Regions from separate parts of the Rhizobium sp. G187 genome, predicted to be linked through region 1. Evidence: predicted binding sites of a transcription regulator. Region 1 holds the regulator's gene; each other region holds the start of a gene.
The links. The regulator LexA, encoded in region 1, represses DNA repair genes until DNA is damaged. The targets are predictions, from matches to a motif close to TGTTCNNNNTGTGTTCNG.
Positions count from the first base shown of each region.

Region 2: dnaE (DNA polymerase III subunit alpha) is a predicted target of LexA. The motif match lies at 3,437-3,454, and genes of this name have one in related genera.
Region 3: ACSV9I_RS13290 (helicase-related protein) is a predicted target of LexA. The motif match lies at 1,467-1,484, and genes of this name have one in related genera.

Region 1 is NZ_JBPUGM010000001.1:738,715-748,997, forward strand. It holds gene ACSV9I_RS03495 (multidrug effflux MFS transporter) at 1-790, shown strand, start outside; gene eno (phosphopyruvate hydratase) at 965-2,239, opposite strand; gene kdsA (3-deoxy-8-phosphooctulonate synthase) at 2,454-3,302, opposite strand; gene ACSV9I_RS03510 (VOC family protein) at 3,299-4,192, opposite strand; gene ACSV9I_RS03515 (DUF1003 domain-containing protein) at 4,206-4,757, opposite strand; gene lexA (transcriptional repressor LexA) at 4,936-5,649, shown strand; gene ACSV9I_RS03525 (ComEC/Rec2 family competence protein) at 5,679-8,042, opposite strand; gene gltA (citrate synthase) at 8,446-9,735, shown strand; gene ACSV9I_RS03535 (SurA N-terminal domain-containing protein) at 9,949-10,283, shown strand, end outside.
Region 2 is NZ_JBPUGM010000009.1:94,840-105,122, reverse strand. It holds gene dnaE (DNA polymerase III subunit alpha) at 1-3,203, opposite strand, end outside; gene ACSV9I_RS20675 (ABC transporter ATP-binding protein) at 3,533-4,222, opposite strand; gene ACSV9I_RS20670 (lipoprotein-releasing ABC transporter permease subunit) at 4,237-5,544, opposite strand; gene proS (proline--tRNA ligase) at 5,567-6,889, opposite strand; gene ACSV9I_RS20660 (DUF1467 family protein) at 7,404-7,673, opposite strand; gene mce (methylmalonyl-CoA epimerase) at 7,825-8,229, opposite strand; gene ACSV9I_RS20650 (ribonuclease J) at 8,339-10,006, opposite strand; gene ACSV9I_RS20645 (biotin--[acetyl-CoA-carboxylase] ligase) at 10,026-10,283, opposite strand, start outside.
Region 3 is NZ_JBPUGM010000004.1:138,281-148,563, reverse strand. It holds gene ACSV9I_RS13305 (glycine zipper domain-containing protein) at 1-173, opposite strand, end outside; gene ACSV9I_RS13300 (DUF3309 family protein) at 199-351, opposite strand; gene ACSV9I_RS13295 (alpha/beta fold hydrolase) at 284-1,366, opposite strand; gene ACSV9I_RS13290 (helicase-related protein) at 1,699-4,737, shown strand; gene ACSV9I_RS13285 (RNA-binding S4 domain-containing protein) at 4,740-5,150, shown strand; gene fdxA (ferredoxin FdxA) at 5,346-5,684, shown strand; gene ACSV9I_RS13275 (CarD family transcriptional regulator) at 6,070-6,645, shown strand; gene ACSV9I_RS13270 (Bax inhibitor-1/YccA family protein) at 6,832-7,560, opposite strand; gene ACSV9I_RS13265 (ABC transporter permease) at 7,711-10,257, opposite strand; gene ACSV9I_RS13260 (ABC transporter ATP-binding protein) at 10,254-10,283, opposite strand, start outside.

The DNA of each region.
Region 1 (10,283 bases):
CATGGTGATCCCAGTCGTGGCGCCGGGTACCGGCCAGGTGATCATGCTTTTTGGCGACTGGCACTGGATTTTCGTGTTCATGGCAATCATCGCCGTGATCGTCGGGGTCTGGATGTATGTCCGACTGCCGGAAACACTGGCCAAGGAAGATATCCGCCCCTTCACGCCACGGGTGATTTTCGACGGCTTTCGCATTGTGCTGACCAATCGCGTTGCGCTCTGCTACACCATCGCCAGCACATTTATCTTCGGCGCGCTGTTCGGCTTCATCAACTCCGCGCAGCAGATCTATGTCGGCATCTACGGCCTTGGCGTCTGGTTCCCCGTCGCTTTTGCCGCCGTTGCGCTTTTCATGGCGCTGTCGTCCTTCGTGAACGCCAAGCTTGTCGGGCGTTTCGGCATGCGCAAACTCTCGCATGCTTCATTGCTCGGCTTCATCGCGATCACTTTCCTCTGGCTTGTCGTGCAAGTGCTTGGACCGCAGCCTATGCCGTTTTTCCTGTTCATCACCTTCTTCTCTTTGGCGATGTTCCAGTTCGGCTGGATCGGATCGAACTTCAATTCGCTCGCTATGGAGCCGCTCGGGCATGTTGCCGGCACTGCCTCCTCCGTCCTCGGCTTCATGGGAACGGTTGGCGGCTCCCTGATCGGCGCCGGCATCGGTCAGGCCTATAACGGGACGGCCCTGCCGATGGTCGCAGGTTATTTCATCGTATCGATTATCGGCCTCGGTTTCGTTTTGCTTGGAGAAAAGGGACGGCTGTTCCACGCGCAAAACAAGCCGCTCTGACTTAGACGAACACGGAGTTGTGGAACAGCTCCATGTCTTTGTTTTCACGCAATGCCGGACGCAAAACCGCTTCGCACTTTTCGCTGGAATTGCGTTAGATACCCAGACGACAGACAGAAAAAGGCCCGCGCTGCAGATGCAACGCGGGCCTTTTGATTTGGACGACCCTTGAGATCAGCCGCGCAGGATGGAAGAGCCTGCGTAACGGGCCTGCGGGCCCAGCTCTTCCTCAATGCGGATCAGCTGGTTGTACTTGGCGGTGCGATCAGAACGCGCGAGCGAACCGGTCTTGATCTGACCGCAGTTCGTAGCGACCGCGAGATCGGCGATGGTGGAATCTTCGGTCTCGCCCGAACGGTGCGACATGACGGCCGTGTAGGCGGCACGGTTGGCGGTCGAGACGGCGTCCAACGTTTCCGACAGCGAACCGATCTGGTTGACCTTCACCAGGATGGAGTTGGCAACGCCCATCTTGATGCCGTCGCGCAGACGCGAGGAATTGGTGACGAAGAGATCGTCGCCGACGAGCTGAACCGTCTTGCCGATCTTGTCGGTCAGCGCCTTCCAGCCGTCCCAGTCGTCTTCTGCCATGCCGTCTTCGATCGAGAAGATCGGGTACTTGGCAGCGAGCTCGGCCAGATAGTCGGCCATGGCTTCCGGCTCAAGCGTGCGGCCTTCGCCTTCGAGCACATACTTGCCGTCCTTGAAGAATTCGGTCGACGCGCAGTCCAGCGCGATATGCATGTCTTCGCCCGGACGATAGCCAGCCTTTTCGATCGACTTCATGATGAAATCGAGGGCGGCAGGCGCCGAAGCGAGACCAGGGGCAAAGCCGCCTTCGTCACCGACATTGGTGTTGTGGCCATCCGCTGCAAGCTGCTTCTTCAGCGTGTGGAAGACTTCGGAGCCCATACGAACCGCATCGCGGATGCTGTCGGCACCGACAGGAACGATCATGAACTCCTGGAAGTCGATCGGGTTGTCTGCATGCGCGCCGCCATTGATGATGTTCATCATCGGCACCGGCAGAACATGGGCGTTTGGACCGCCCACGTAACGATAGAGCGGAAGGCCAGAGGCCTGAGCGGCAGCCTTGGCCACAGCAAGCGAAACACCGAGGATGGCGTTGGCGCCGAGGCGCGACTTGTTCGGCGTGCCGTCGAGCTGAATCATCAGGTTGTCGACGAGGATCTGGTTCTCGGCGTCATGACCACCAAGCGCATCATAGATCTCGCCATTGACGGCTTCGACAGCCTTCTCGACGCCCTTGCCGAGGTAACGCGACCCACCGTCACGCAGTTCGACGGCTTCGTGCGCACCCGTCGACGCGCCCGACGGCACAGCGGCACGGCCCATGCTGCCGTCTTCGAGATGGACGTCGACTTCGACGGTCGGATTGCCGCGGCTGTCGAGGATCTCGCGGCCGATGATGTCGGTAATGGCGGTCATGTTCGCTCCCTGTGGACGGAAAATTGACAAGGCTCGGAGGCCGGTCACAGGGCCTTGGAGCCACCAGACCCGCCTTTGAGTCCCCCCTGTCTTATCCGATGATCGGGAAAATACAATGACAGATCGAGTGAAGAAAGATCGATATTCAATCGATTGAAAAGGAGGGAGCTAGCGCTTCTCGGGCTTGAACCGTTTGAAGCGCCGAAAATACCTCTCAGACAGCCTTGGCGATATCGTCGAAGGCGATCAGTTTTTCCAAGAGGCGCCGCATGTCGGTGATCTTGACCATGTTCGGGCCGTCCGACGGTGCATTGTCGGGATCCTGGTGGGTCTCGATGAACAGACCACCAACGCCAACAGCCACCGCCGCACGGGCAAGCGTCTCGACAAACTCGCGCTGGCCGCCAGAAGAACCACCCTGCCCGCCGGGCTGCTGCACTGAATGGGTCGCATCAAAGACGACGGGTGCACCCATGGCCGCCATAATCGGCAAAGAGCGCATATCGGAGACGAGCGTGTTATAGCCGAAGGAGGCGCCGCGTTCGCAGAGAAGGACATTCGGGTTGCCGCTGGCATTCAGCTTGTTCAGCACGTTTTTCATGTCCCAGGGCGCCAGAAACTGACCCTTCTTGACATTGATGGCACGTCCTGTTTTGGCGGCCGCAACAAGAAGATCGGTCTGGCGGCACAGAAAGGCCGGGATCTGCAAAACGTCCACAGTCGGTGCAACGGCCGCACACTGTTCCTCGGTATGGATGTCGGTGAGGACCGGAACGCCAAATTCCTTCTTGATGTCGGCAAAGACTTCCATTGCTGTTTCGAGGCCGATACCACGCTCGGCCGAAAGCGACGTACGGTTTGCCTTATCGAAGGACGACTTGTAGACGAGACCGAGGCCGAGCTCGCGGCAGAGCTCAACCAGCTGGCCGGCGATCATGAAGGCATGATCACGGCTTTCCATCTGGCAGGGTCCGGCGATCAGCGCAAAACGGCCCGTTTGCGAGAAAACGGCCTTACCCGCGCCTTCACCAACGGTCACTTCAGAATTGGTAGCCTTACTCATTTGATCTCCTCGAAGGCAAAGGCGACGCCCTGGCCCTTTTCCGGCGCGACAACAATGCGCGCGCCCTTTCTCTGATAGGTGACGCCATTAGCAGCGAGACAGGCTTCTGTCACGCCGAGATCCCGGCTCGTCATGACAACGGCCGCGCCGATCAAGCCCCTGCCCGCCGTTACCACCGTCTGGCCGTAGTGGGCGACAAAACCTTCGGGCGTCAGCACCTCGACCACCGCATTGCCACTCTGGATCGACAGACCGAAGGAATGGGCCGTGACGTCGCGCTGCGCCAAAACCGTTTCGAACAGATACTGGAAGTCGCTCGGATTATCTTCAACGAGAACCACACGCGCCAAGCCGATTGACGCATTCGGATGGACTGCTAGCAACCCGCGATCCACCGGCAAGACATTCACCCGCTGACAGGCAAAGGCGAAGAAGTCCGGCGCGCGCAGATCGGCGGCGAAGGCGAGACGAAACGTGCCATCCGCAGTTCGCCCGTCGGGAAACCGAAAGGTCCGCGAGAACTGAAGCACCTCACCCGCACTCATGCCCTCTTCGACGAAACGCTTGTGATCCGTTTCGGCACCATCAGACTTGACGACAACGGCCGACAAACCCTCATCACGACGGAACCGAAAGGCAAGATGACGGGCAACGAACACATTGCCGCCTTTTGCCGCGACCTCGCAATCCTCGCGGCTACCGACCGCCAAGGGCTCAAGATAGGTATCGTCGGTGAAGAAGACACAGGCGTTTTCGGTGCCAAAGGGATGGCGCGCATCGCTCGCCACGGTAAAACCGAGCGCGGACAGCCGAGCCCTTGCCTGATCAAGAGATCCAACCGGCAGCACCAGATGGTCGATGGCGCGTGATGCTTGACTATCTTCAATCATGTCCAGCTCCTGCTCAGGATTGCGGAGTGTTGGTGGTCGGATTCGAAAGTGCACTGATGACGTGATGCAATTCGGCGAGCTCGCGCCGTGCCTCGCGCAACTCCGTCAGAACCTGCTCATCGATTTTGTGATGGAGCGCCAGCACCTCGATTTCAGCCTTTAGGTTGATCTCATAATCCTTGGCAGCCATGAAACGATCGCGCTCGGCCTGCCGGTTCTGGCTCATCATAATGATTGGCGCCTGAATGGCAGCCAGCATGGACAAGATGAGATTGAGAAAAATGAAGGGATAAGGATCGAGTGCATTGCTGGCCAGCAGAACGGTGTTGGTAACGGTCCAGCCTGTCAGAAACAGGAAAAAGCCGATGATGAAGGCCCAGGAGCCGCCGATCCGGGCGATCGAGTCGGCCAGTCTCTGACCGGTTGTCGCATCCGCCTGGAATTCCTGACTTGCATCTGTCGATACGACACGACGTTCGAGGGCGCGCGCGAGAACGCGCTTCTCCGAAGATGTAAGATCCGACTCACGCTTGCCGAGCAATGTCCGCTCGATCTCCTTTAGCATCGCCAACCCTTTTCCTCTCGCCGGCGGCATTCAATACACCAATCTCGGTGCAAAAACCCACCTTCCCCCGCCTATCGCATTTTCTGCTGTGATCTTCACGGAAATTTATCCACTTGCGGAACACAAATGGAACATATAGGGTCCGTTCTGGATTTGTTTCATTGATGAGGCATCGGATATGCTGACGCGAAAGCAACAGGAACTGCTTCTTTTCATCCATGAGCGGATGAAAGAATCGGGCGTTCCGCCCTCCTTCGACGAAATGAAGGATGCGCTGGATCTCGCCTCGAAATCAGGCATTCACCGACTGATCACGGCACTTGAAGAACGCGGCTTTATCCGCAGGCTGCCGAATAGGGCGCGAGCCCTCGAAGTTATAAAGTTGCCCGAGGCCTATACGCAGAGCCTGCAGCCACGCCGTGGCTTTTCGCCAAGCGTCATTGAGGGCAGTCTCGGCAAGCCGCCTGCCCCTTCGGTCGTCAAGGCACCGAGTGAAGAGCGCAGCCCATCGGTTACTGTACCAGTCATGGGGCGGATTGCAGCGGGCGTTCCGATTTCAGCCATTCAGAACAACACCCATGACATCTCAGTGCCCCATGAAATGATCGGCTCGGGCGAGCACTACGCTCTCGAGGTCAAAGGCGACTCGATGATCGATGCCGGCATTCTCGACGGTGATACGGTCATCATTCGAAATGCGTCCAATGCAAATCCCGGCGACATTGTCGTCGCCCTGGTTGATGACGAAGAAGCAACATTGAAGCGCTTCCGCCGTCGGGGTGCCTCTATTGCGCTTGAAGCCGCGAACCCAGCCTATGAAACCCGAATCTTCGGCCCAGACAGGGTGAAGATTCAGGGCAAGCTGGTTGGGCTGATCCGCCGCTATCACTGAGGACAGCCTCTTATGGTCGGCTTCGGTGCTCATCGTATGCCGGCCATGGTCGCACTATCATGCTTGTCTGCGCTCTCACCTGTACGCCAGTCGTAGAGGCGATGTGCAGTCCAGGGGCGCGGCAGGCCGTCGAAGGCCGCGCGCACTTGGATCGAACTTTTCTTTCCGCGTCCCGGTGCGATTTCTATTTCTAGCGCGCCACTCATGCGCAGGGTGCTCTCCGTGAAGAGGATAGTGCCGGACCGGCATTGGGACATACGACTTCGCGAGGCTAGGATAACGATGTCGGCGGTGTCGCACGCTGCGCCGAGGAGATCCGGCCGATCGAGGGTCATGAGTGTCCGGGTGCTAAACTTTGCCACGCAGGCGCCTTTCAGGCAGGTGAATGCCTTCGGCGTCGCCTTGCGCACCAGTTCCGTAAAGATCTTCGCTGCCTCTCTTTGATCGGTATCGCTCAATTCTTGCCGTGGCGGACCTTGTCGTGAAGAATCTTTGACGTCCCCGCTTTGCACGGTATCCGGGCTCCAAGCCGCTCGCTCAGGCAACGGCGGAACGTCTGCCTCGATCGGGACGGCCACTGTGTCAACGTCGAGAACCGGGCGCCATTGATCGAAGAGGAAAGCTGGCGGCTTCTTTTTATTGGTGGCGAGGATGCCGCGGTCCGTATCGACAAAGAAGGCGACGAGGCGGCCGTCTTCGCTGACAAAAAGATTGGAAGGCTTTTCAAGGGGCGCCAACCACGCCAGAGCCGCCGTCACGATGAACAGGCATGCGCCGACGAGGCGGAGCCGCGTGCGCAGCAAGGTCAAGAGCAGCAGGCCAAGAACGGTTCCGGCAATAAACCAGGCCGGCTGGCGCGGGAAGACATAACCATCGCCCCAGGCAGCGACGGTGTGCGCCACGACCATAACAAGATCCAGCCCCGCCCCCATCACCCAAAGAAAAGGTGCATCGAGGCCAAATGGCATCAGCAGCATGGCGACGAAACCGGCCGGCATCACCACAACCGAAATCAGGGGCATGGCGGCAAGATTGGCCTCAAGTCCATGGGTCGAGAGACGATGAAAATGCGAAATTGAGAAAATGGCGGTGGCCATGCCACCGATCAGGGATGTCGCAAGTGTACCGCCCGCAAACTTTCCGGCAGCCGCCACGAATCGCGCCGGCAAAGATCTGCCCCTGGGCAGGAGCGGCGGCGGCTTTGCCGTCCATCCGGCGTAACCGGCGATCAGGGCTGCAGTCGCAGCAAAAGACATCTGGAAACTTGGCCCCATCACCGATGACGGCTGAACAACCAACATCCCGATGGCCGCCAGTGCGAAATTGCGTAGGCTGATCGCTGGTCGATCGAGGAGGACGGCTGTCAGCATGATGGCCGTCATCAGATAGGCTCTCAGGGCCGAGATCTGATAACCGGAGATCAACACATAGCCCGTCGTTGCGACAAGGGCGCCGCCAGCCGCCAGTTTCTTGATTGGAACCCGTTGGGCTATGACCGGCAAAAGGCTGAGGGTGGCGCGAAGCCCTACGAAGAAAATGCCCGCGGCGAGCGCCATGTTCAGTCCGGAAATCGCCGTGATATGGGCAAGTCCGGACACCCGTAGCGCCTCGGTCGCCTCGGGTGACATGGAACGGCGCTCGCCCGTGATGATGGAGGCAGCAAAAGCGCCGGTATCGCCCGGCAGGACATCACGGATTCGGCTGGAGATCCGATCACGGAAGGAAAAGAGCGCCTTGTCGAATCGTTGTAACCACCCGTTGCGAGCCTCGGGATCAAGACCCGCCGATGCTGGCGGTCCGAGAAAGAAGCCGACCGCACCAATGCCTGCGTAGTAGCTCTGGAAGGCAAAGTCATTCATGCCCGGCAAAGCAGGCCCCGAAGGCGGCGATAGCCGCACGCGTCCAGTGATGACAGCGCCGATGGCCACCGGCTCATGCCGGCTGCGGGCCAGCAGCGACACGCGCTCTGGCCGGCGGCGAATTGTCGGCTCGGCCGTTGCCGTCAGTCGGACGACATAGCGCCATTCAGCGCCGGATCCCGCCTCCCGCCGCTCGACGATACCTGTTGCAATCGTCACCACCGGTTGATCGAGGATCGTGGTGCCAGCACGATGGGTCTCCCAGCCTGCGAGCAGCATGCCGGCCGCCATCAGGGCAAGGGACAAGAACATGGCCCTATGCAGTTCCGATGCCCGCCGGACGATCGCTCCGCAAAGGCACACAGCCAGCAGCGCTGAAAGCATTACGGTTGACGGCGGCGCGGGTGCCAGGAACCAGATTACCGCCCCAAGGCCCAGCCAGACTGGAACGAAGAGAAAGAGATGGCCGTGGCGTGCCTCTTCCTGCAGAGCGGTTACGATGGCGACGTTCAGATGATTCAGGCGATGGCGCAGCGGAGGATACCACCGTACCGATCGTGCAAAAATTTCGACGGTGCGATCAATTGAGCGCTCTTTCGGTGCCGTCTTAAACGGCCCCGGCTCCGCCCCCGAAATCTCTTTCGTTCTGTTCGCCAAATCCACCATTCGGCGCGCCCCCGCCGGGTCGACAACTGCGCCCGCGCCCAGACCATAAGACATTCCGAAAAACAATCAAAGCGTGCGGAATTTGCAACGCAGAGCAACCTTTGAGGCGTTTACTTCCTCGAACCGATCGGTTCGATTGTTGCCGATTTCGCGATGCACAATTTGCCCTTTGGATAGGTTGGCATTAACTTCGGTATCATATAGCTACAACACACGCTTAACCGATGGCGGCTTTTTCAAGGCGCCTTCCCGCCAATTCCGGAGGATCAGCATGACGGACAAAAGCGCTTCTTTGAAACTCGGTGACAAGACGGTCGACCTGGGCGTCAAGGCCGGCACGATCGGGCCCGACGTGATCGATATCGCGGCCCTTTACAAGCACACCGGCGCATTCACCTACGACCCGGGCTTCACGTCCACCGCCTCATGCGAATCCAAGATCACGTATATCGACGGCGACGAAGGCGTGCTGCTGCATCGCGGCTATCCGATCGAGCAGCTGGCCGAAAAGGGTGACTTCCTCGAAGTCTGCTACCTGCTGCTTTACGGTGAACTTCCGACCGCTGCACAGAAGAAGGATTTCGACTATCGCGTGACCCATCACACGATGGTGCATGAGCAGATGTCGAAGTTTTTCTCCGGCTATCGCCGCGATGCGCATCCGATGGCCGTCATGGTCGGCACCGTCGGCGCGCTGTCCGCCTTCTACCACGACTCGACCGACATCACCGATCCGCATCAGCGCATGGTTGCCTCGCTCCGCATGATCGCCAAGATGCCGACGATCGCTGCCATGGCCTACAAGTATCATGTCGGCCAGCCCTTCGTTTACCCGAAGAACGATCTCGACTACGCGTCCAACTTCCTGCGCATGTGCTTTGCCGTGCCCTGCGAAGAGTACCAGGTGAACCCGGTCCTCGCCCGCGCCATGGACCGCATCTTCATCCTGCATGCTGATCACGAGCAGAATGCGTCCACCTCGACCGTCCGCCTCGCCGGCTCGTCGGGTGCCAACCCGTTCGCCTGCATCGCGGCTGGCATCGCCTGCCTTTGGGGCCCAGCCCATGGTGGCGCCAACGAGGCAGCGCTCAACATGCTGCAGGAAATCGGCACGGTCGATCGCATCCCTGAATATATTGCGCGCGCCAAGGACAAGAACGATCCGTTCCGCCTTATGGGCTTCGGCCATCGTGTCTACAAGAACTATGATCCCCGCGCCAAGATCATGCAGAAGACCATGTATGAGGTCCTGGAAGCCACCGGCCACGGCGACGATCCGCTGATGAAGGTTGCGCTTGAGCTCGAAAAGATCGCGCTCAACGACCCCTATTTCATCGAGAAGAAGCTTTACCCGAACGTCGACTTCTATTCGGGCATCACGCTGCGCGCCCTCGGCTTCCCGACGACGATGTTTACCGTTCTCTTCGCGCTCGCCCGTACCGTCGGCTGGATCGCACAGTGGAACGAGATGATCGAAGATCCGCAACAGCGCATCGGCCGTCCGCGGCAGCTCTACACCGGCGCGCCGAAGCGCGACTACAAGTCTCTGACCGAGCGCTGAGCGCTTTTTCATCACTGCAAAAAGGCCGGCATTGTCCGGCCTTTTTTTCGTTTCCGGGCTGAGGTTGAGCCAAAGAGGGAGCCTCCACCTGAAACTCGCCGTGATCACTGCGGTTTTCGGTCGTGACAGCCTTCATTTCCCAGCGGCTTTGTTCTAAGGAAGTCCACCCAATTCGTTCGATGCAACGAACCGCCAAGGAGTTTATGCGTCCCGATGCTCGTGTTCATGAGAAAAGCTTCCCAGACCATTTTCGCCAAGTTGCTGCTTTTGCTTCTGGTCGTTTCCTTCGGCGTCTGGGGGGTCTCCGCATCCCTGTTCAGCACCACCACTGACACTGTGGTGTCGGTTGGGGATCAGGCCGTCTCCAGCAGTGACTACGCATTCGCCTATCAGCGCACAGTCGCTGAGATGAGCCGGCGTTTCGGGACACAGCTGACAACAGAGCAGGCCCGCTCCCTCGGCGCCGAAAACCAGGTCTTTTCGCAGCTGGCCGCAGGCGCAGCGCTCGATCAGCTGGCGTCCGATATGAACCTCGGCCTGTCTCAGGA
Region 2 (10,283 bases), on a different contig from region 1:
ACCGTGATCACCAGCGATTTGCCCGGTTCGAGAAGATCGCGATACTGATTCAAGCCCTCAGAAAAGAGCACGGCCTCGTACTGACCGGAGGCATCGGACAGCGTGACGATACCCATCTTGTTGCCGGTTCTTGTCTTGCGCTCCTGACGCGAAATCACGGTCCCTGCCAGCCGCCCGGCCGTCGCGCCCTGTTTTACCGCGCCGGAAAAATCCGCAAAGTTCTGGACGCGCAGCTTGTCGAGCAGCGAGCGATAGGAATCAAGCGGATGGGCGGACAGATAGAAGCCCAGAACCTGAAATTCCCGCATCAGCTTTTCAGAGGGCAACCAAGGCGTGAAAGGCGCGAAGGCGATCTTTTCCGGCCCGCTTGCACCGCCAGCGCCAAACATGTCGGATTGGCCGCTCACGGCATTTTCCTGCGCACGCTGGGCGTAACCCATGATGCGGTCAAGGCTGCCGATGAGTTCGGCACGGTCGTGGCCGAAGCAATCGAAGCCGCCAGCGGCAATCAGGCTTTCGATGACACGGCGGTTGACCTGTTTCGGATCGATCCGCAGGCAAAAATCCTCAAGACTCTCGAAAGGCGTATCGCCGCGCACCGCCACGATATGCTCGACCGCGGCCTCCCCGACACCCTTGATGGCGGCGAGCGCGTAAAAGATTTTGTTCGGACCGGTCTGAAAATGGCGGAACGAGGTCTGCACCGACGGCGGCACGACCTCAATTCCGAGGCGACCGGCATCCTGGCGGAAATCAACCAGTTTTTCGGTATTCGACATATCGAGCGTCATAGACGCCGCCAGGAATTCGACCGGATAATGTGCCTTCATATAGGCGGTCTGATAGGACACGATGGCGTAAGCTGCGGCGTGCGACTTGTTGAAGCCATAGTTGGCGAACTTGGCCAGCAGTTCGAAGATGTTGCTCGCCTGTGGCTTGGATACGCCGTTCTTCATCGCGCCGTCGACGAAACGGGCGCTCTGCTGATCCATCTCCGCCTTGATCTTCTTACCCATGGCGCGGCGTAGAAGGTCGGCCTCGCCGAGCGAATAGCCCGACAGGACCTGGGCAATCTGCATAACCTGTTCCTGGTAGACGATAACGCCCTGGGTCTCCTTCAAGAGATAATCGATAGAAGGATGGACTGTCTCGATCTCCTCCTCGCCATGCTTGCGGGCATTATAGGTCGGGATGTTTTCCATCGGACCCGGGCGATAGAGCGCCACGAGCGCGATAATGTCCTCGATGCAGTCTGGCCGCATGCCGATCAGCGCCTTGCGCATGCCGGCACTTTCCACCTGGAACACACCAACCGTTTCGCCACGCGACAGCATTTCATACGTGGGCTGGTCGTCGAGCGGAATGGCCGCCAGATCGACCTTGTGGCCGCGCTGTTCGACGACGAAATCGACTGCGGTCTTCAGGACCGTCAATGTCTTCAGGCCGAGAAAGTCGAACTTGACCAGGCCAGCCTGCTCGACCCATTTCATGTTGAACTGGGTGACCGGCATGTCGGAACGTGGATCGCGATACATCGGCACGAGTTTTGACAGGGGCCGATCACCGATGACGATACCGGCGGCATGGGTCGAGGCGTGGCGATAGAGACCTTCGATCTTCTGGGCGATATCGAGCAATCGGCCGACGACCGGCTCCTTGTCGATTTCCTCCTGGAATTTCGGCTCTTCTTCGATGGCCTTGGAAAGCGGTGTCGGATTGGCCGGATTGTTGGGCACCAGCTTGCAGATCCGGTCAACCTGACCATAGGGCATTTCAAGAACACGACCGACATCGCGCAAAGCCGCACGGGCCTGCAGCGAACCGAAGGTGATGATCTGCGCGACCTGCTCGCGGCCGTATTTCTGCTGAACGTAACGAATGACCTCTTCGCGCCGATCCTGGCAGAAGTCGATATCGAAGTCGGGCATGGAAACGCGATCGGGATTGAGGAAGCGTTCGAACAGCAAGGAGAACCGAAGTGGATCGACATCGGTGATCGTCAGCGCATAAGCGACCAGAGAACCCGCACCTGAGCCACGGCCGGGACCGACCGGAATATCATGCTGCTTGGCCCATTTGATAAAGTCAGCAACGATAAGGAAGTAGCCTGGGAACTTCATTCGCTCGATGACGGACAGTTCGAAATCAAGCCGTTCGCGATAGTCCTTTTCGACATAGCCCTTCGCCATGCCGAGTGTGGACAGACGCATGTCGAGACCTTCCACCGCCTGCCGCCGCAATTCGAGCGCCTCCTCGCGCTCTGCTTCCTGCGGATCGTCACTGCCACCCGTAAAGCGCGGCAGGATCGGCTTGCGCGTGTCCAGAATGAAGGAACAACGCCGCGCAATTTCAACGGTGTTGTCGAGTGCCTCCGGCAGATCGGCAAAAACGGCCTGCATCTCGGCCCGGCTCTTGAGATAGTGATCCGGGGTCAGGCGAAAACGATCGTCATTCGAGACGATGGCGTTGTGTGCAACGGCCATCAGCGCGTCATGTGCATCGTAGTCACCACGCGAGGGGAAGAAGGCCTCGTTCGTGGCGACCAGCGGCAGATCGTGATCATAGGCAAGTTGCACGATATTTCGCTCATGGGCGCGATCGTAATTGCCATGCCGCTGTAGCTCGACATAAAGCCGGTCACCGAACAGTGCCTTCAGGGCCACGAGCCTTGCTTCCGCCGCCGCTCGATTGCCATCGCGCAAGAGGCGATCGACAGGCCCGCCACCGGCACCCGTCAATGCAATCAGTCCCTCTGTCCCCGTCTCCTCAAGCCAGGACCGCTTGACGTGAACTGGTTGGCCGGCATCCCCGCCCAAATAGGCGCGCGACACGAGATCCACCATTCTCTCATAGCCTGCGGCATCGGCAGCGAGCATCACGATCGCGGGAAAGTCGGGCATATGACCGTTGCCGCCCCGCTTCTCACCATGTCCATCCTCCATGTCGACCGACACCTGGCAGCCAATGATCGGCTGTATGCCGTCACCGAGAGCCTTCTGGGAGAATTCCAAAGCGACAAAGAGATTGTTGGTATCGGTAATTGCGATCGCCGGATGGCCGTCAGCGACGGCCTTGCCGAGGATCTTCTTCAGAGGCAGTGCCCCTTCCAGCAGGGAATAGGCAGAATGCACGCGAAGATGGACAAAGCCTGGACCTTCTCCGCTTCCTGCGGATGCATCGTTGTCGACAATCGCCTCGCCCATGCTCTCGGCCCTCGCATCTTCTGAATCGCACCAGTGTCAGTGCTTGAGATACCGAAGTCCAGACACGGCGTCGACGCGAAAGCGTCTCTCTACAGGTCTTTCATGGAAGTCAAAATCACAGTGCCATCATCAAAACAGCCATGCTGGCAACAAACACGGTCATGGAGGCAAATGCAGCAACGTCACGAAGCAATTCGGTCATGTCTGGCTCCCGTCTGTTTATGTTTTTATTTTGTTCCCTTATTGTTCTATTGTCAACCTAAAAAAGCGCGTGGACACGCGGGAACAAAATCCCACGTGCCATAATGAAGGCAGCGATGTGTCGAAGTTCAGATCGAGATTTCGACGACTTTTCCGTCGATGAGGGTGACGCAGCGATCCATGCGCTGCGCGATCTCGTGGTTGTGCGTTGCTATCATGGCTGAGAGACCAGATTGCCGAACAAGCGCTTCCAGCGCCGAAAAGACATAACTTGCCGTTTCCGGGTCGAGGTTGCCGGTCGGCTCATCAGCAAAGAGGACAAGCGGCGCATTGGCAACCGCGCGGGCAATCGCGACACGCTGCTGCTCACCGCCAGACAGCTCGGCCGGGCGATGGTCCGCCCTGTGGCCTACCCGCATGTAATCAAGCAATTGCTGCGCCCGCTCCGCCGCATCGGCCTTGGGCAGACCAGCAATCAGTTGCGGCATCATGACGTTTTCCAGTGCCGAGAATTCCGGCAGCAGATGATGAAACTGATAGACGAAACCGATCGAATTGCGGCGGATGGCCGTGCGCGCCTCGTCGCCGAGATCCTGGCAAGAGACACCGCCGATTACGACTTCGCCAGCGTCTGGATGTTCGAGCAATCCGGCAACATGCAGCAGCGTCGACTTGCCCGTGCCCGAAGGCGCAACGAGTGCCACGGTTTCGCCGGTGCGCAGGGTAAAGTCGGCACTCTTCAGGATCGAAAGAACCGTCTCGCCCTGGCCATAATGGCGGTCGATGCCGGTCAGCGATAGTACGATGTCATTGGCCATCGGAATCGGCATCCTCATTCGTAACGCAGGGCCTGGACCGGATCGAGCTTTGACGCGCGCCAGGCCGGGAAGATCGTCGCCAGGAAGGACAGGCCGAGCGCCATGATGACGACGGATACGGTCTCGCTCGCATTCATGTCGGCCGGCAACTGACTGAGAAAATACAGCTCCGGATCAAAGAGAACAGTGCCCGAGACCCAGGAAAAGAACTGGCGGATCGACTCAATGTTGAGACAGACGAGCACACCGAGCAGAACGCCGGCAAAAGTGCCTGCCGTTCCGATCGCAGCACCCGTCATGAAGAAGATGCGCATGATAGCGCTGGAACTCGCGCCCATGGTGCGCAGGATGGCGATGTCGCTCGACTTGTCCTTCACCAGCATGATCAGGCCGGAAATAATGTTGAGGGCAGCAACAAGCACGATCAGCGTCAGGATCATGAACATCACGTTCCGCTCAACCTGCAGGGCGGAGAAGAAGGTCTGATTGCGCTGGCGCCAGTCCGTGATGAAGATCTGCCGTCCCGCCGCCTGCTCGATCAGCGGGCGCAGCGTATCGACGGCATCCGGATCCTGGATGAAGAGCTCGATCGACTGAACGATGCCCTCAACGTTGAAATAGAGCTGCGCCTCTTCGAGCGGCATATAGATGATCGAGGCATCGTATTCCGACATGCCGATCTCGAAAATGCCCGAGACCGGATAGGACTTGACTCGCGGATTGACGCCAAGCGGTGTCACGTCGCCCTCTGGCGAAACAAGTGTGATCGTATCGCCGGCAGACAGGCCCAGTTGGGCCGCCATGCGCGAACCGACCAGAACTCCCTGCCCCGCAGCAAATCCAACCATGTCGCCCTGGCGAATATTGCTCGATACGGTGGCAAGCTTCGTCAGGTCGTCCGGGCGAATGCCCCGCACAAGCGCACCGGTACCCGCGCCCTCGCGACCCGAAGCCAGCGTCTGGCCTTCGACCAGAGGCAGCGCCATCGTTACTCCTGGCACTGCACTCATACGCTCCGCAAGGCCCGCATAATCGCTGAGCGGCTGATCGATCGCCTGAACGATCATGTGGCCGTTGATCCCGAGAATGCGGGAGACGAGCTCGGTGCGAAAACCGTTCATCACCGCCATGACGATGATCAGGGTCGCAACGCCCAACATGATCCCAATGAAGGAAAAGCCGGCGATCACCGAGATGAAGGCCTCCTTGCGGCGGGCACGCAGGTAGCGCCACGCCACCATGCGTTCGAAGCCGGAAAAGGCTCGTGCAGTGCCGGCTTTCCCAGACCCTGCCGTCTCGTTGCCAGCGGCTTGGCTCGCCATTGTCACTCCTTGCTACTCGCTATCAGGCGGTCAGCTTATTGATCGCAGCTTCGATCGTCAGCGTCTCGCGGGCACCTGTCTTCCGGTCCTTGAGCTCGACTTCGCCGGCAGCGACAGCACGCGGGCCCGCGATCACCTGGACCGGAACACCGATCAGGTCGGCTGTTGCGAACTTGGTGCCGGCGCGATCGTCGGTGTCATCGTAAAGCACGTCCTTGCCAGCGTTCTGCAAGGCTGCGTAGAGGCGCTCGCAGGTGCTGTCGCAGGCCTGATCGCCCGCCTTCATGTTGATCACAACCGCATCGAATGGCGCGACGGACGCCGGCCAGATGATACCGTTCTCGTCATGTGAGGCTTCGATGATGGCCGGAACGAGGCGTGTCGGTCCGATCCCGTAGGAGCCCATATGGACCAGGTGTTCCTTGCCGTCCGGACCTTGCACCTTGGCACCCATCGGCTCGGAATATTTTGTGCCGAAATAGAAGATGTGACCGACTTCGATCCCGCGGGCAGACAGACGTTCGCCTTCGCCGATGGAATCGAATGCGGCCGCGTCGTGCATTTCGGATGTGGCCGCATAGACCGAGGTCCATTTATCGAAGATCGCCTGCAGGCCCTCGACACTGTCGAAATCGGTATCAACCGCCGGAATGTCAAAATCAACGAAGCTCTTGTGGCAGAAAACTTCGGATTCGCCGGTATCAGCGAGAATAATGAATTCGTGGCTGTGATTGCCACCGATCGGACCGGTGTCGGCGCGCATGGGGATAGCGCGCAGTCCGAGGCGATCGAAGGTGCGCAGGTAAGCGACGAACATCTTGTTGTAGGAATGGATCGCGTCGGCCTGGGTCAGGTCGAACGAATAAGCATCCTTCATCAGGAACTCGCGCGAGCGCATCGTGCCGAAGCGCGGACGGATCTCGTCACGGAACTTCAGCTGGATGTGATAGAGGTTGAGCGGCAGGCTCTTGTAGGATTTCACGGAGGAACGGAAGATGTCAGTGATCATCTCCTCATTGGTCGGACCGTAGAGCATCGGCCGGTCTTGCCGGTCGCGAATCCGCAGCATTTCCTTGCCGTAATCCTCGTAACGACCGCTTTCCTGCCAGAGCTCAGCCGACTGCAACGTCGGCATGGAGAGCTCGATGGCGCCAGCGCGGTTCTGCTCTTCCCGGATGATCGCGTTCACCTTGTCGAGCACGCGCTTGCCAAGCGGCAGCCAGGAATAGATGCCCTGGCTCTGCTGGCGGATCATGCCCGTGCGCAGCATCAGGCGGTGAGAAACGATTTCAGCTTCCTTCGGGTTTTCCTTCAGGATCGGCATGAAGAAGCGCGACAGACGCATAAAGACTTCCAGACGGTTTTGGATGCCGCAACCAGGCGGAATCAGCGATTGAAACGGGTTAACAGAAAGCGTTCATAGCCGTTCGGGTCGCAGAAGAAAACCCGCAAGCGGATCAAGCGATCGTCACCCACAGAAGCGCAGCGCAAGGGTGCGCCGCCGGCGCTTAGACATGTCTCAACGCGTCGGAGACGTCGTTTTGATGACTTTCTTGCGACAAATTTTCCATCAACACTTTTTTCGTCCAAGTGTAACAAATCTGCATGATTGGGTAGTGACAACGGTAAATGTTTGGGCTAGGTTCAGCCCATAAAACAGGCAGGAAGAACAAATTCTTGTCATACTCGCGGTCAAGTCTTGGGAGGATCAGATCTTTGGCGCGCCTCGTCGCAGCCCCTTAAGTGGTGAAGGATCACGCGAATATTAGAACAAGGTCTCGCGACCTTGTTTTTTTTTGCCCTGGTGACGGGCAAGCTCGTCAAAAGAATTCGGCGGGCACTGCCCGCCGCTTCCGCACTTATTTAATAGCGGGAATGATGACCGGCAGGTCTTTCATGCTGAAGCCGAAAACGGCCTCCCCCGCGATCCATGCACCGTAGATCAGAGCCGATACCAACGTGGTCAGCAAGAAAATCCGGCCACCGCGAAAACGACTGGGAGCGCTTGCGACCGTCCCAGGTGTGACGCTCTGGTCTTCCGCCTGGGTTCTGAGGCCGATCGGCAGGACCGCAAAAAGCGTCAGCCACCAGATGACGAAATATACTGCAAAGGCGGAGATAATCGCCATCTTCAACTCCTTATGCCGATCCATGCCGATCCCATCGGGCGATCCGGCGCAGCTCTTCTATAATACCGCGATGCTCGAAGCTCAAAGACCAAAGCGTCGCATGGCAGGAACCGGCTTGCCCACGCGACAAATTCTGGCAATGAGTAATTGATCAGACCTGCTCAAGCTCGATCAGAGTGCCGAAGAAATCCTTGGGATGCAGAAACAGCACGGGCTTGCCATGCGCGCCGATCTTCGGCTCGCCGGAGCCGAGCACTCGGGCACCAGACCGTACCAGGTCCTCGCGCGCTGCGACGATATCAGCGACCTCATAGCAGATATGATGCATTCCCCCGGCTGGGTTCTTGGCCAGGAAGGCAGCAATCGGGGAATCGGAACCGAGCGGCTCGAGAAGCTCGACCTTTGTGTTTTCAAGCTCGACGAAAACCACGGTCACGCCATGCTCCGGCAGAGCTTCTGCCTGCGAAACACGCGCGCCAAGCGTGTCGCGATAGGATGCTGTTGCTGCAGCAAGATCCGGAACGGCAATGGCGATATGATTGACGCGACCAAGCATCATGTCCTCCTCAGGTGAGAGCAGCGAGTGCGACCAAGGGTGCCAGACTGGCATCTGCGCGCCGCATCGTGCGCGCAGCACCTTAGTCTCGGCCCGCCTTATCAGTCCCTCAGACTTTGGTCAGGAACACCGTCACGATCGGCTTCTTGCCCCAGGCCTCGTTGGCGGCGGAGCGGACCGAGCGGCGGATGGATTCGCGAACCGTTTCCAGTTCCTTGCGGCGGCTGCGCGGAATGCTTTCCACGGCGCCAAGCACCGCATCATAAAGCGTGTCTTCCATCAATTCGCCTTCATGGTCCAGTTCCGGAAGACCAAAGGCAACCACATCCGGGTCTCCGATGAAATCGAAGCGGCTGTCGAGGAGAACGCTGACGGCGACATGGCCGACATAGGACAGCTTCTTGCGGTCCGAGATCCCCATCTCATCCATCGAGCCGACCAAGCGGCCGTCCTTGTACACCCGGCCGAAGGGTGCTTCGTCGATGACTTCGGCAGGACCTGGGGCCAGACGCAGGACATCGCCGTTGCGTACACTCGGCACCTGACCGATACCGGCCTGAAGGCCGAGTTCCCGCTGCGCAACCAGGTGCGCGGCTTCGCCATGGACTGGCACCAGGATCTGCGGACGCGTCCACTCATACATCTTCAGCAGCTCGTTGCGGCGCGGATGGCCGGACACATGCACGAGGGCATCGCTGTCCGTCACGATATGCACGCCCTGCTCAATCAAGCCATTCTTGATGTCGAGGATCGCCTTCTCATTGCCCGGAATAGCGCGTGAGGAAAAGACCACGGTATCGCCGGCGGCAAGTGCCACATTGCGCATCTCGTCGCGCGAGAGCTTGGCGAGCGCGGCACGGGGCTCGCCTTGGCTGCCGGTGAGAATGACGACGACTTTGTCACGCGGGATATAGCCATACTCATCCTCGGCGATGAAGGGCTGGATACCTTCCATGATGCCGATATCATAAGCCACTGCCGTTACACGCTTCAGCGAACTGCCAAGCAGCAACACTTCGCGACCGGCGGCTTCCGCCGCCTGGGCGATCGAGCGGATGCGGCCGACATTCGACGAGAAAGTGGTGATCGCAACACGACCTTCCGCAGCCTCGATGATCTTGCGCAGACCTTCAGAGACCTCCTCTTCAGACGGAGAGACACCGTCACGCATGGCATTGGTCGAATCGCAGAGAAGGGCCAAAACGCCCTCGTCGCCGACGGCGCGGAAACGCGCCTCATCGGTCATCGGCCCAAGTGACGGATTATGGTCAATCTTCCAGTCGCCGGTATGGACGACATTGCCGAGCGGCGTGCGGATGACCAGCGACATCGGTTCCGGGATCGAGTGGTTAACGCCAATCGCTTCAATTTCGAAAGGACCGACATTGATCCGGTCGCCCTGTTTGAAAGGCGTGATCGGGATTTCCGCGCGAGACCCTTCATAGGCACGCTTGGCCTCCAGCATGCCGGCAGTAAAGCCGGATGCATAGACTGGCACGTTGAGCCCCGGCCAGAGATCGTTCAATGCGCCGTAGTGATCCTCATGCGCATGGGTGATGATGATACCTTTGAGGTTCTTCTTCTGCGCCTTGATAAAACGGATATCGGGAAGCACGAGATCGACGCCCGGCAGGTCGGGACCGGCAAAGGTCACGCCGCAATCGACCATGATCCACTGGCGGTTTGACGGCGGACCGTAACCGTACAGTGCGAGGTTCATGCCGATTTCGCCCACGCCGCCCAGCGGCAGGAAAACCAGTTCGTCGTTCTTGGTCATTCTTCTTTCCGTTCCAGTCCTACCCGAAAAACACATCACCAGCGGCAACCGACAGAATTCCATCCGCGCCGCGGTCGAGCAATAAAAGTCCCTTATCATCGATTCCGGAAAAGATACCGGAAATCGAGCGATCCGGCAGGTTCACCGTAATTTTCTCACCCATACCACAAGCGACACTGCGCCAGCGCCGAACGATCTCGGCGATCCCTCGGCCCTGATCCCATACGCTTAGAATTTCCGCCATCTCGACATAGAGATGGGCGAAAAGTTCCTGCGG
Region 3 (10,283 bases), on a different contig from region 1:
AGAGCGCCAGCGACACCACCCACTGCTGCGCCAACGGCTGCGCCGCGGACATTGCCGGTGGCCACGCCACCAATGATGGCGCCACCTGCGGCACCGACGGATGCACCGCGTTCCGTGGCAGTGCAGGCTGCGAGAGGGGCAATCAGGGCTACTGCCAGAAAGATCTTTTTCATGGTCCTAAACCTTATGAGAGTGACGTTAGATTCGACCCATCAACATCAGGATGATGAGGATGAGCAGTACGAGCCCCAGGCCCCCTGACGGACCGTAGCCCCAGCTGCGGCTATGACCCCAGCTCGGAAGTGCCCCGATCAGCAACAGAATCAAAATTACGATGAGAATTGTAGACATTTATGGCCCTCTCCTTCGACTTGGTGAAACTCACCTCGTGTGCTGGATGAACGCGAGCCCTGTTTTTTTGTTCCATCGCGTCAAACGGTTGCTTGGCAAGCGCTGACAAACCCAGCCGCGCCCATACCGATGCCGTGCTGAGATGTGTTTCATGTATCGCTGGCTTGGATCTGATCTCCAGGGATCGCACGAATGTCTCAATGATACGCTCCGTCTTGCGCTGGTGCTCGACCATCGGCAGGTGACCGCAATTGCCGAGGATGACTGTTTGCGTCTGCGGCAGCAGCTTTGAGACGCGCAACTGATGTGCGGGCGGGACGATAGCGTCATTGGCGCCTACTATGTTCAAGACCGGTGCCGAAATCGTCGTCAGTCCGTGCAGCAGCGTCGTGGATGACATGAAACGGATGCAAGCCGCGATGTCTTCCGGCCGGGCTTGCAGCAGATCTTTGCGGACACCTTCCATCGCGGCAACCGCCCGCTCATCCTGCCATGGGCATGCACGATCGAAAACGCATTCCAGTGAACCCCAGCGGAATTGCTCCTGGGTCGAAATCCAGCGCAGGAAAAACTGTCGAAACAGGAACGGGCCGATTTTTGGAATGCGGAGAAGCTTTGCCGGCAGGCGTTCCTGCCCCTCAAAGCGTCCGCATGCAAACGCGCCCATCAGGATGACGGCGTGGACGAGGTCGGGATGATGCATGGCGATCAGCAAGGAAACGAAACCGCCCGTCGAATGGCCGATCAGGGTGACCGAACGGCCATCAAAATCCCGCCTGATCGCCTCCGCGTAAGCGTCGGCAACGGCCTTCGCGTCGAAGTGAATACCCGGCGCTGGAAGTTGCCATGGATGATGACCCGGTAGGGGGTAAGCGGCGGCACGTCCTTGTCGGGCAACCTCTGGCGCGTAGGTTGCCCAAAAGGATGGCGCCATGACCATCCCATGAATGAACACGAAGTCCTTCCCGCCGGCTTGGGCGGAGATCCATTCGGGTTGGGGAGGCGACAGTTTCATGAGGCAATCCTTTCCGCCCGGAACGTCCGGTAGGAAGGCGAGGTTCCATCGCGCGCAATCTGTCGTTTATTCTCGTACTCTGTCTCGGAAGCTGGAACTCGGGAACAAAGCACGAATCCGGTCGAGTCATCGATTCGTCTCCGTTTCGTTCGCCCGCTGTTCCTTGCCGGTGATGTCGCATTGTGTGTGCAGGCGCTCGATGTTTTTGGTCGAAGGCGGCCAAAATAACCTTGCCTTTGCCGAACTTCATGGCCATGTGTCTCGACACTGGTGCCGGATCCTCGACGAGGTGGATGGCCCGACGAGCGGAGCGTTCATTGAACAGCCATCCCATGATCTTAAGTGGTCGCAGCGTTACTGCAGTGCTGGGGCCGACGAATACGGGCAAGACACACTTCGCCATCGATCGCATGGTTGCGCATGGTTCGGGCATGATCGGTCTGCCCCTTAGGTTGCTCGCGCGCGAAGTTTACACGCGGGTGGTCGAGCGCGTTGGTGTCAAGAATGTCGCCCTGATTACGGGCGAGGAGAAGATCACCCCTCCTAATGCGCGCTTTTCGGTCTGCACGGTAGAGGCCTTGCCACGCGAGACCAAAGTAGCCTTTGTCGCGATCGACGAGATCCAGCTTGCCGGCGATCTCGAGCGTGGTCACATCTTTACCGACCGGCTCCTGCATCTGCGCGGACGCGAGGAGACATTGCTGCTGGGTTCGGCGACCATGAAGCCGATCCTGCTTCAGCTCCTGCCCGGCATAACCGTCGTCGAACGGCCGCGCCTGTCGCAACTCTTTTATGCCGGACAGAAGAAGATCACCCGCCTGCCGCAGCGGACGGCAATCGTCGCCTTCTCTGCCGACGAGGTCTATGCGATCGCGGAACTCATCCGGCGCCAACGGGGTGGTGCTGCAGTTGTGCTTGGGGCGCTCAGCCCGCGCACCCGCAATGCGCAGGTTGGTCTCTACCAGGAGGGCGATGTGGACTACCTGGTTGCGACGGATGCAATCGGTATGGGCCTTAATCTCGATGTCGATCACGTTGCCTTTGCTCAGGATCGAAAATTTGACGGTTATCAGTTCCGCAATCTCAATCCCGGCGAACTTGGACAGATCGCGGGTCGCGCCGGTCGGCATGTCAAGGATGGTACCTTTGGGGTGACCGGTCGTGTTGATCCCCTGGATGATGAACTCGTGGAGCGGCTCGAAACGCATCAGTTCGATCCGGTCAAGGTCTTGCAATGGCGCACGGAGCGGTTCGATTTCTCCTCCGTCGCGGCCCTGCAGCGGAGCCTGGATGCGACGCCGCGTGTCGAGGGGCTAACGCGGGCGCTGCCGGCGACGGACCAGCAGTCGCTCGAATATCTATCGCGCTATCCGGAGGTGTCCGATATCACCGACCGGCCGGAGCGCGTCGAAAAATTGTGGGAGGCCTGTGCCTTGCCCGACTATCGGCGTATTACACCGGCACAGCATGCTGATCTGATTCAGAGCCTCTACTTCGATCTTGTTCGACGAGGGACGGTGAATGAGGATTTCCTGGCCGAGCAGGTTCGCAGAGCGGATCGCACGGATGGAGAGATTGACACGTTGTCGGCGCGTATTGCGCAGATAAGAACTTGGACATACGTGTCGAATCGGCCCGGTTGGCTTGCCGATCCGACACACTGGCAAGAAAAGACGCGGGAAATCGAGGACCGATTATCCGATGCGTTACATGAACGGTTGACGAAACGCTTTGTTGACCGCAGGACATCTGTGCTCATGAAGCGCTTGAGAGAGAATGCGATGTTGGAAGCTGAAATCAGTGTGAACGGTGACGTCTTCGTAGAAGGCCATGCCATGGGGCAACTCTCCGGGTTCCGGTTCACGCCGATCTCCGGTGGCGAGGGGCCGGACGCGAAGGCCGTGCAGACTGCTGCACACAAGGCGCTGGCGCTGGAGTTCGAAGCGCGGGCTGCCCGTCTGCATGCTTCCGGCAACGGTGATTTTGCCATTGGTTCTGACGGTGTCGTCCGTTGGCTCGGCGATCCCATCGCGCGTCTGATCGGGACCGATCATGTTCTTCATCCGCGGGTCCTCCTGCTTGCTGACGAGCAGCTTACCGGTAATGCCCGTGATCACGTGGCTGCCCGTGTCGAGCGCTTTGTCAATCATCACATCTCGACCGTCCTGAAGCCGCTCGACGATCTGTCCCGCGCGGAGGATCTTCAGGGTCTTGCCAAGGGTCTCGCTTTCCAGCTCGTCGAGAACCTTGGTGTGCTTTTCCGCCGCGACGTTGCTGACGATGTGAAGTCGCTTGACCAGGACGGTCGCGCCTCGATGCGTCGCTATGGCGTTCGCTTCGGTGCCTATCACATCTTCATGCCGGCACTGCTGAAGCCGGCGCCAGCCGAGATGATCACGCTGCTCTGGGCTTTGAAAAATGACGGCTTGGACAAGCCGGGCTACGGCGATCTCATTCCGGTTCTGGCGGCAGGGCGGACCTCCGTTGTCACCGATGCAAACTTTGAGCGCACATTCTACAAGCTGGCTGGCTTCCGCTTCCTCGGCAAGCGGGCCGTGCGTATCGACATTCTCGAGCGCCTGGCTGATCTGATCCGGCCTTTGTTGCAGTGGAAACCGGGTTCTGGCTCGCGCCCGGACGGCGCCTATGACGGCCGCCGCTTCACCGCGACGACGGCAATGTTGTCCATTCTCGGTGCGACGCCAGATGATATGGAAGAGATCCTGAAGGGTCTCGGTTATCGTGCAGACAGCGTTTCTCCTGAAGAAGCAGCTGCCCACCTGTCGGCCCAGGGTGGCGTTGCTGCCGCTGCTGTTCAGGCAGAACCTGCGGAAGCTGCTGGCGATGATAGCGCCGATGATGCCGATCCGTCGAGCGACGAGCCTCAGGCCGAAGCGTCGGCCGCGCCGGTTGAAGCTACGGCTGAGGCCGCAATGGATGCCGGGTCAGTTGCTTCCGGGGCTGCGGAAACCGCGGAACCGAAGCCTGTGCTGCTGTGGCGCCCCGGCGGTCGCGGCGATACCCAGCGCAGCGGTGGACGCCCGACGGGCGATCGCCGGCCGCAGGGTCAGGGCCGTCGCAACGAAGGCGGGGAAGCGCGCGTTGAAGGACAGCGTGACGAGCGCCGTCGTGATGGTGGACGCAATGAGAAGCCGGAAGGTGGCCGTGGCAAATTCGCCGGCAAGGGCGATCGCCAGGACCGCGGCAATGGCGGTGATCGCAAGGATCGTGGACCCCGTCCGGATCGTGATAGCGGTCGGCCACAGGGTGGCCAGCGCTTTGAAGCCAAGCCGCCGCGCAAGGAGAAGCCGATCGATCCGGATTCGCCTTTCGCCAAGCTCGCCGCTCTGAAGGATCAATTGAAGAAGTAGCCATGGACGACGATCAGCCAAAATCCGGTTCGCGCCAGCGCATCGACAAATGGCTGTTCTTCGCCCGTGTGGCAAAATCACGCAGCCTCGCGCAAGAGCGCGTGGCGTCGGGGCATGTGCGCGTCAACGGCAAGCCGGTGCGTCAGCCCAGTCATCAGCTCAAGGCGGGTGATAGACTGGATATCTCAATGCCTGAGCGCGAGCTCATCCTGGTCGTGAAGCTGCCGGGAGAACGGCGCGGGCCCTATGAGGAGGCCCGACTGCTCTACGAAGACCTGACACCGCCACCGGTGAGAAAGGAATTCTCGCCCTTCGAGCAGGGTATACGTCCGGCGGGTGCTGGTCGACCGACCAAAAAGGAGCGCCGGGCGCTCGAAGAGCTGCGCGCTCCCTTCGACGGCGATGTCGATTAGAAATTTTGCCCACCTGCCGGAAAAATGAGAATTGTTATCCTTGCCTTGGCCAGAATAACGCAGTAGCTCACATCGCTATCCAACAAGAACGGTTCAAACCTATTCGATCGTTTCTGTTGCGCGGTCCACAGGTGCCCCTCGGGTGTGTCGATGGCCCCGCGTCGGTTGTTTGAGAACGTCATTCTGGAGTGCCGCATGACCTATATCGTCACTGACAATTGCATTCGCTGCAAATATACCGACTGCGTCGAGGTATGCCCCGTCGATTGCTTTTATGAGGGCGAAAACTTCCTCGTCATCCATCCGGACGAATGCATTGACTGCGGCGTCTGCGAACCTGAATGTCCCGCAGAGGCGATCAAGCCCGACACAGAACCGGGTCTCGACAAGTGGCTCAAGATCAATGCGGACTACGCGAAGATCTGGCCGAATATCACGGTCAAGAAGGACCCGATGCCAGAAGCCAAGGAAATGGACGGCGTCGACGGCAAGTTCGAACAGTATTTCTCGGAAAATCCGGGCTCGGGCGATTAAGGTTCATCGCAGTCCGGGTTCCCCTATCAAGCGATTCGTGCTCATTTTTCCGTCACACGGCCTCCTTCTGGTGCCATCTGTGCCCGCTTTGTGACGCGATGCAGTAAAATATTGATTTCCGCATCTTTTTGTGTTAGGGTCCAGAAACTGTTCCACTTTGCGGCATAGTTGTGCCCAGAACCATCACGAAAGCAACTTCACCTTTGCCTCGAATTACGTGAGATCGGGCGACACTTCGTGTCGCTTTATCATCGCGGCAAGCGTGATGTTCAGCTGTGTCGCACTGGAGCAGGATGTGTCGACGTATTCGAGACATCTCATCCGGGCCTGACCGACCCGGCGGCCGGCACCCACGCCGGAGCAAAACAGGGAGTGTTTGATTAGAATGACGACCCAGCAGCAGAAGAAGAATTCCTCGGCACGCCACGGCTTCAAGACCGGCGAGTCGATCGTATACCCCGCTCATGGCGTGGGTACCATCACCGCCATCGATGAGCAAGAAGTCGCCGGCATGAAGCTTGAGCTTTTTGTGATCGATTTCGAAAAAGACAAGATGCGTCTTAAGGTTCCGGTCGCAAAGGCTGTGAGCATCGGTATGCGCAAGCTGTCCGAAACCGATTTCGTAGACCGCGCCCTGAAGGTCGTGCAGGGTAAGGCGCGCGTCAAGCGCACCATGTGGTCGCGTCGCGCCCAGGAATATGATCAGAAGATCAATTCCGGCGATCTGATCTCGATCGCCGAGGTTGTTCGTGATCTCTACCGTGCGGAAAACCAGCCGGAACAGTCTTACTCTGAGCGCCAGCTTTACGAAGCAGCGCTTGATCGCATGGCTCGTGAAATCGCCGCTGTGAACAAGATGTCTGAAACCGAAGCTGTTCGCCTCGTCGAGGTAAATCTCGCCAAGGGTCCGAAGCGCGGCAAGACCATTGACGAAGACGACTCCCAGGAAGAAGCTGCATAAGCTTGATCCAATACAGGTCATCCAAAAAACCTCCGGTGAAAGCCGGAGGTTTTTTTGTGCCTGATTGCCGGTGATGCGGGCCCGAAGTGCTGATCCGATAGAGTTTACGGACTTCCCCCCTTGAGAGGGAAGGGCAAAAAAGAACCCCGCCGGAGCGGGGTTCGATATGCCTCAAAGCGTGTCCGGTTAGTCCCGGTTTCCGAGGAAGCGCAGGAGGAACAGGAAGAGGTTGATGAAATCGAGATAGAGACGCAGCGCGCCCATGATGGCCTTGCGGCCAGCAGTCTCAGCTCCATCGGCCTCGTAGTAGGCTTCCTTGATCGACTGCGTATCCCAGGCGGTGAGGCCAGCAAAGATCAGAACGCCGGCCGCCGAAATCGCGAAATCCAGTGCGGACGACGCGAGGAACAGATTGACGAGCGATGCAATGATCAAGCCAAACAGGCCCATCACCATGAACGAGCCCATTGCGGACAGGCTACGCTTGGTCGTGTAACCATAGAGAGACAGCGCTCCAAAGGAGGCTGCCGTCACGAAGAAGGTCTGCACGATGCTGGCGCCCGTGTAGACGAGGAAGATGGACGACAGGGACAGTCCCATCAGGGCTGCGTAGATCCAGAACGTGGTCTGGGCGGCCGCGACGCTCATCTTTTCGATGCGGAAGCTCAGGAAAAAGACCATGGCAAGCGGCGCCAGCATGACCACCCAGCGCAGCGGCGATCCATAAATCGCCTGAGCGAAGGCAGGGCTCGATACGGCCATCTGGAATGTAGCGAAAGCCGCGACGCCAGTGATGGCGAGGCCGAGTGCCATCAGGTTGTACACCTTGAGCATATAGGCGCGCAGACCTTCGTCGATCATCGTGGCCGACTGGGCGTTCCCCGTCCGGCTTTGATAGTTGCGAAGTTCAGACATGATTTCCTCTTTCAAAGCTTCGATGTTGTACGGCGGAGCAAAACTCCTGCGCCGCTGCGAAGCCCAGCATGCGTATCTCCAATATGAGATGTCCCCCGCCTGTCGGCAAGGCCCTTCACCTTAAAACGGCGTAATGCTTGTCGGGCGCGTTCAGAGCTCCCTGAGAACCGGGGCCGCCTTCTGTCCCAGAATGCGCCATGTGCCTGCGAGACCAATGCCGATCGTCACGACGAGCGCAATCACGATCGTCGAGACTGCAACGTCTGGCAAGAATGCGGATGGGAGTTTCATGATCCGGGTCAGGACAAACCAGGCAATGCCACCGCCGGATGCCAGCGCGAAGACGGCTGTGGCAGTGCCAAGTAGCATGTATTCGTAGGTGAAGGCACGGATCAGCATGGCCCGGGTAGCCCCGAGGGTCTTGAGAATGACGGCGTCATGGGTGCGGGCTCTGTTTCCGGCCGCCAGTGCACCGGAGAGGACCAGTACGGAGGCGATCAGGGCTATAGCAGCAGCCGCACGGATCGCGGTGGCAAGCTGGCCGACCAACTTATCGACGACCTCGATCGCATCCTTCACCCGGACTGTTGTGATCGTCGGGAACTGCTGGGTGACTGAGCGCAGGATCGTGGCTTCATCGCCGGCCGTCGCTTCGCCGTCGATCAACGTAGCGAGCCAGGCATGGGGTGCGCCTGCAAACGTGTTCGGCGAGAAGATCATGACGAAATTCATCGACAGACTTTCCCACTGCACCTTGCGGAAGTTTGCGAGCCTTGCCGTGATGTTGCGACCGAGCACGTTGACGGTGATGGTGTCGCCAATCTTCAGGCCGAGTTCACGCCCTTCCTCCTCGGAAAAAGAGACAAGCGGTTCGCCCGCATAGTCCGCAGGCCACCATTCTCCCTCCGCCAGCGAACTGTTTTCGGGAAGGTTGCGAGCATAGGTCAGTCCTCGGTCACCGCGCAGCACCCAGCGACCTTCCGGCGGCACGTCGACCTTCGCGACGTCGATGCCGTTCAACTCGAGCACCCGTCCCCGCAGCATTGGGACTTCAATCAGCTTGCCTTTGGGTGAAAGACCTTCGACCACTTGCCGGAAGCGCTCGACTTCACTGCCCTGGATGTCGACGAAGAAGAAGTTGGGTGCCCTTTCGGGCAGGTTACCGGTAAGTTCCCGGCGCAGATTACCGTCGATCAGAGCAAGCGCCACGAGCAGGCTGAGGCCCAGGCCGAGCGAAAGGGTCACCGCAGGTGTCAGGGCGCCCGGGCGGTGGATATTGCCAACCGCAAGGCGCAGGGCAGCCGAGTTGATGCGCGGGCTGCGCTTGGCGGCAAGTGCGATCAGATAGGCGACCAAGCGTAACAGCACAAAGCCGGCTGCCATAGCTGCCAAGAAGATCGTCGCGATGCGTTGCTGTTCCGAGGTAAAGATGGCCAGCGCCGCCATGGCGCCGAGGGCCAATACCATGGTGACGATGTAGGGCCATGGTGCGAGGCCGCTTTCCTCGAAGCCTTGCTCGCGAAACAGCGCTGTCGCGGGCACGCGACGCGCATGGCCAAGCGGCAGGATGGCAAAAGCAAAGGTCACCAGAAGCCCAAAGATACCGGCGAGCAAGAGCGCACGGGGATACAGGGTGAATTCGGTTGAGATGGGTAGTACGCCCTGAAGGTAGCTCGCCGTAATCATGGGTGCGATGGCGCCAAGCACAAGGCCGAGAGCTATGCCGAGTGTGGCGACGAGTGTGATCTGAATGAGGTAGACCATCACGACCACGGAGGCCGGAGCGCCGACGCATTTCAGTGTTGCGATCACCGTCCGCTTGGAATCGAGGAAGGCACGGACCGCATTGGCTACACCTACGCCGCCAACGATCAATGCGGTCAAACCAACCAAGGTCAGGAACTGGGAGAAACGTTCGACGTTCTCGGCAAGGGCAGGTGCTGCACGGTCGCTGGCCCGGATTGACCAGCCTGCGGCCGGGAAGTCGCGCTCCGCCTCCGTCCGGATGGCAGCTGCGCTCTGGTCGGGGTTCTCGAACCGGATCTTATAGGCATGTTCCACCAGGCTGCCGGTCGCGATGAGCCCGCTTGCGCGCAAAGCGTCACGGCTGGTCAGGAAGCGGGGGGCGAAGCCGAAGCCGTCCGAGATGGCATCCGGTTCGTTGGCGATTGTGCCGGTAATGCGGAAGCGGGCGTTGCCGACCAGCAGGTCGTCGCCGACCTTGATGTTCATGCGCTCCAGCAGAAGGGGTGCCACGAGGGCGCCGTAGACATCCCCCTCGGGCGCGAGCAACTCATTCAGAGGGCGGTCGGGCTCTGCGGTGAGACGACCATAGAGAGGATAGGCCTGGTCGACAGCCTTGATTTCGACCAGTGATTGGTCCGAACCATCGGCGAGACGTGCCATGGATCTGAGATTGGTCGACACCGAGACATCACCGAAGCGCTCCAGAAAGGCGCGTTCCTCCGCCGTCGTTTCGCGATTGTCCAGTTCGAAGCGCATATCCCCCGCAAGCAGCGTCCTGCCTTCGGACGAGATCGCGTTCGTAATTGCACCGGATACGGAATTGACCGCTGCAATTGCGCCTGTTCCAAGCGCGATACAGGCGAGAAAGATGTAGAAGCCCTTGAGGCCACCACGCAGTTCGCGGAGCGCAATTCGAAGGGCGACGGACAAGCGGGTCAATGAGCCCGTCATGCCGGCACCGGGGTGCGATGCGAGGC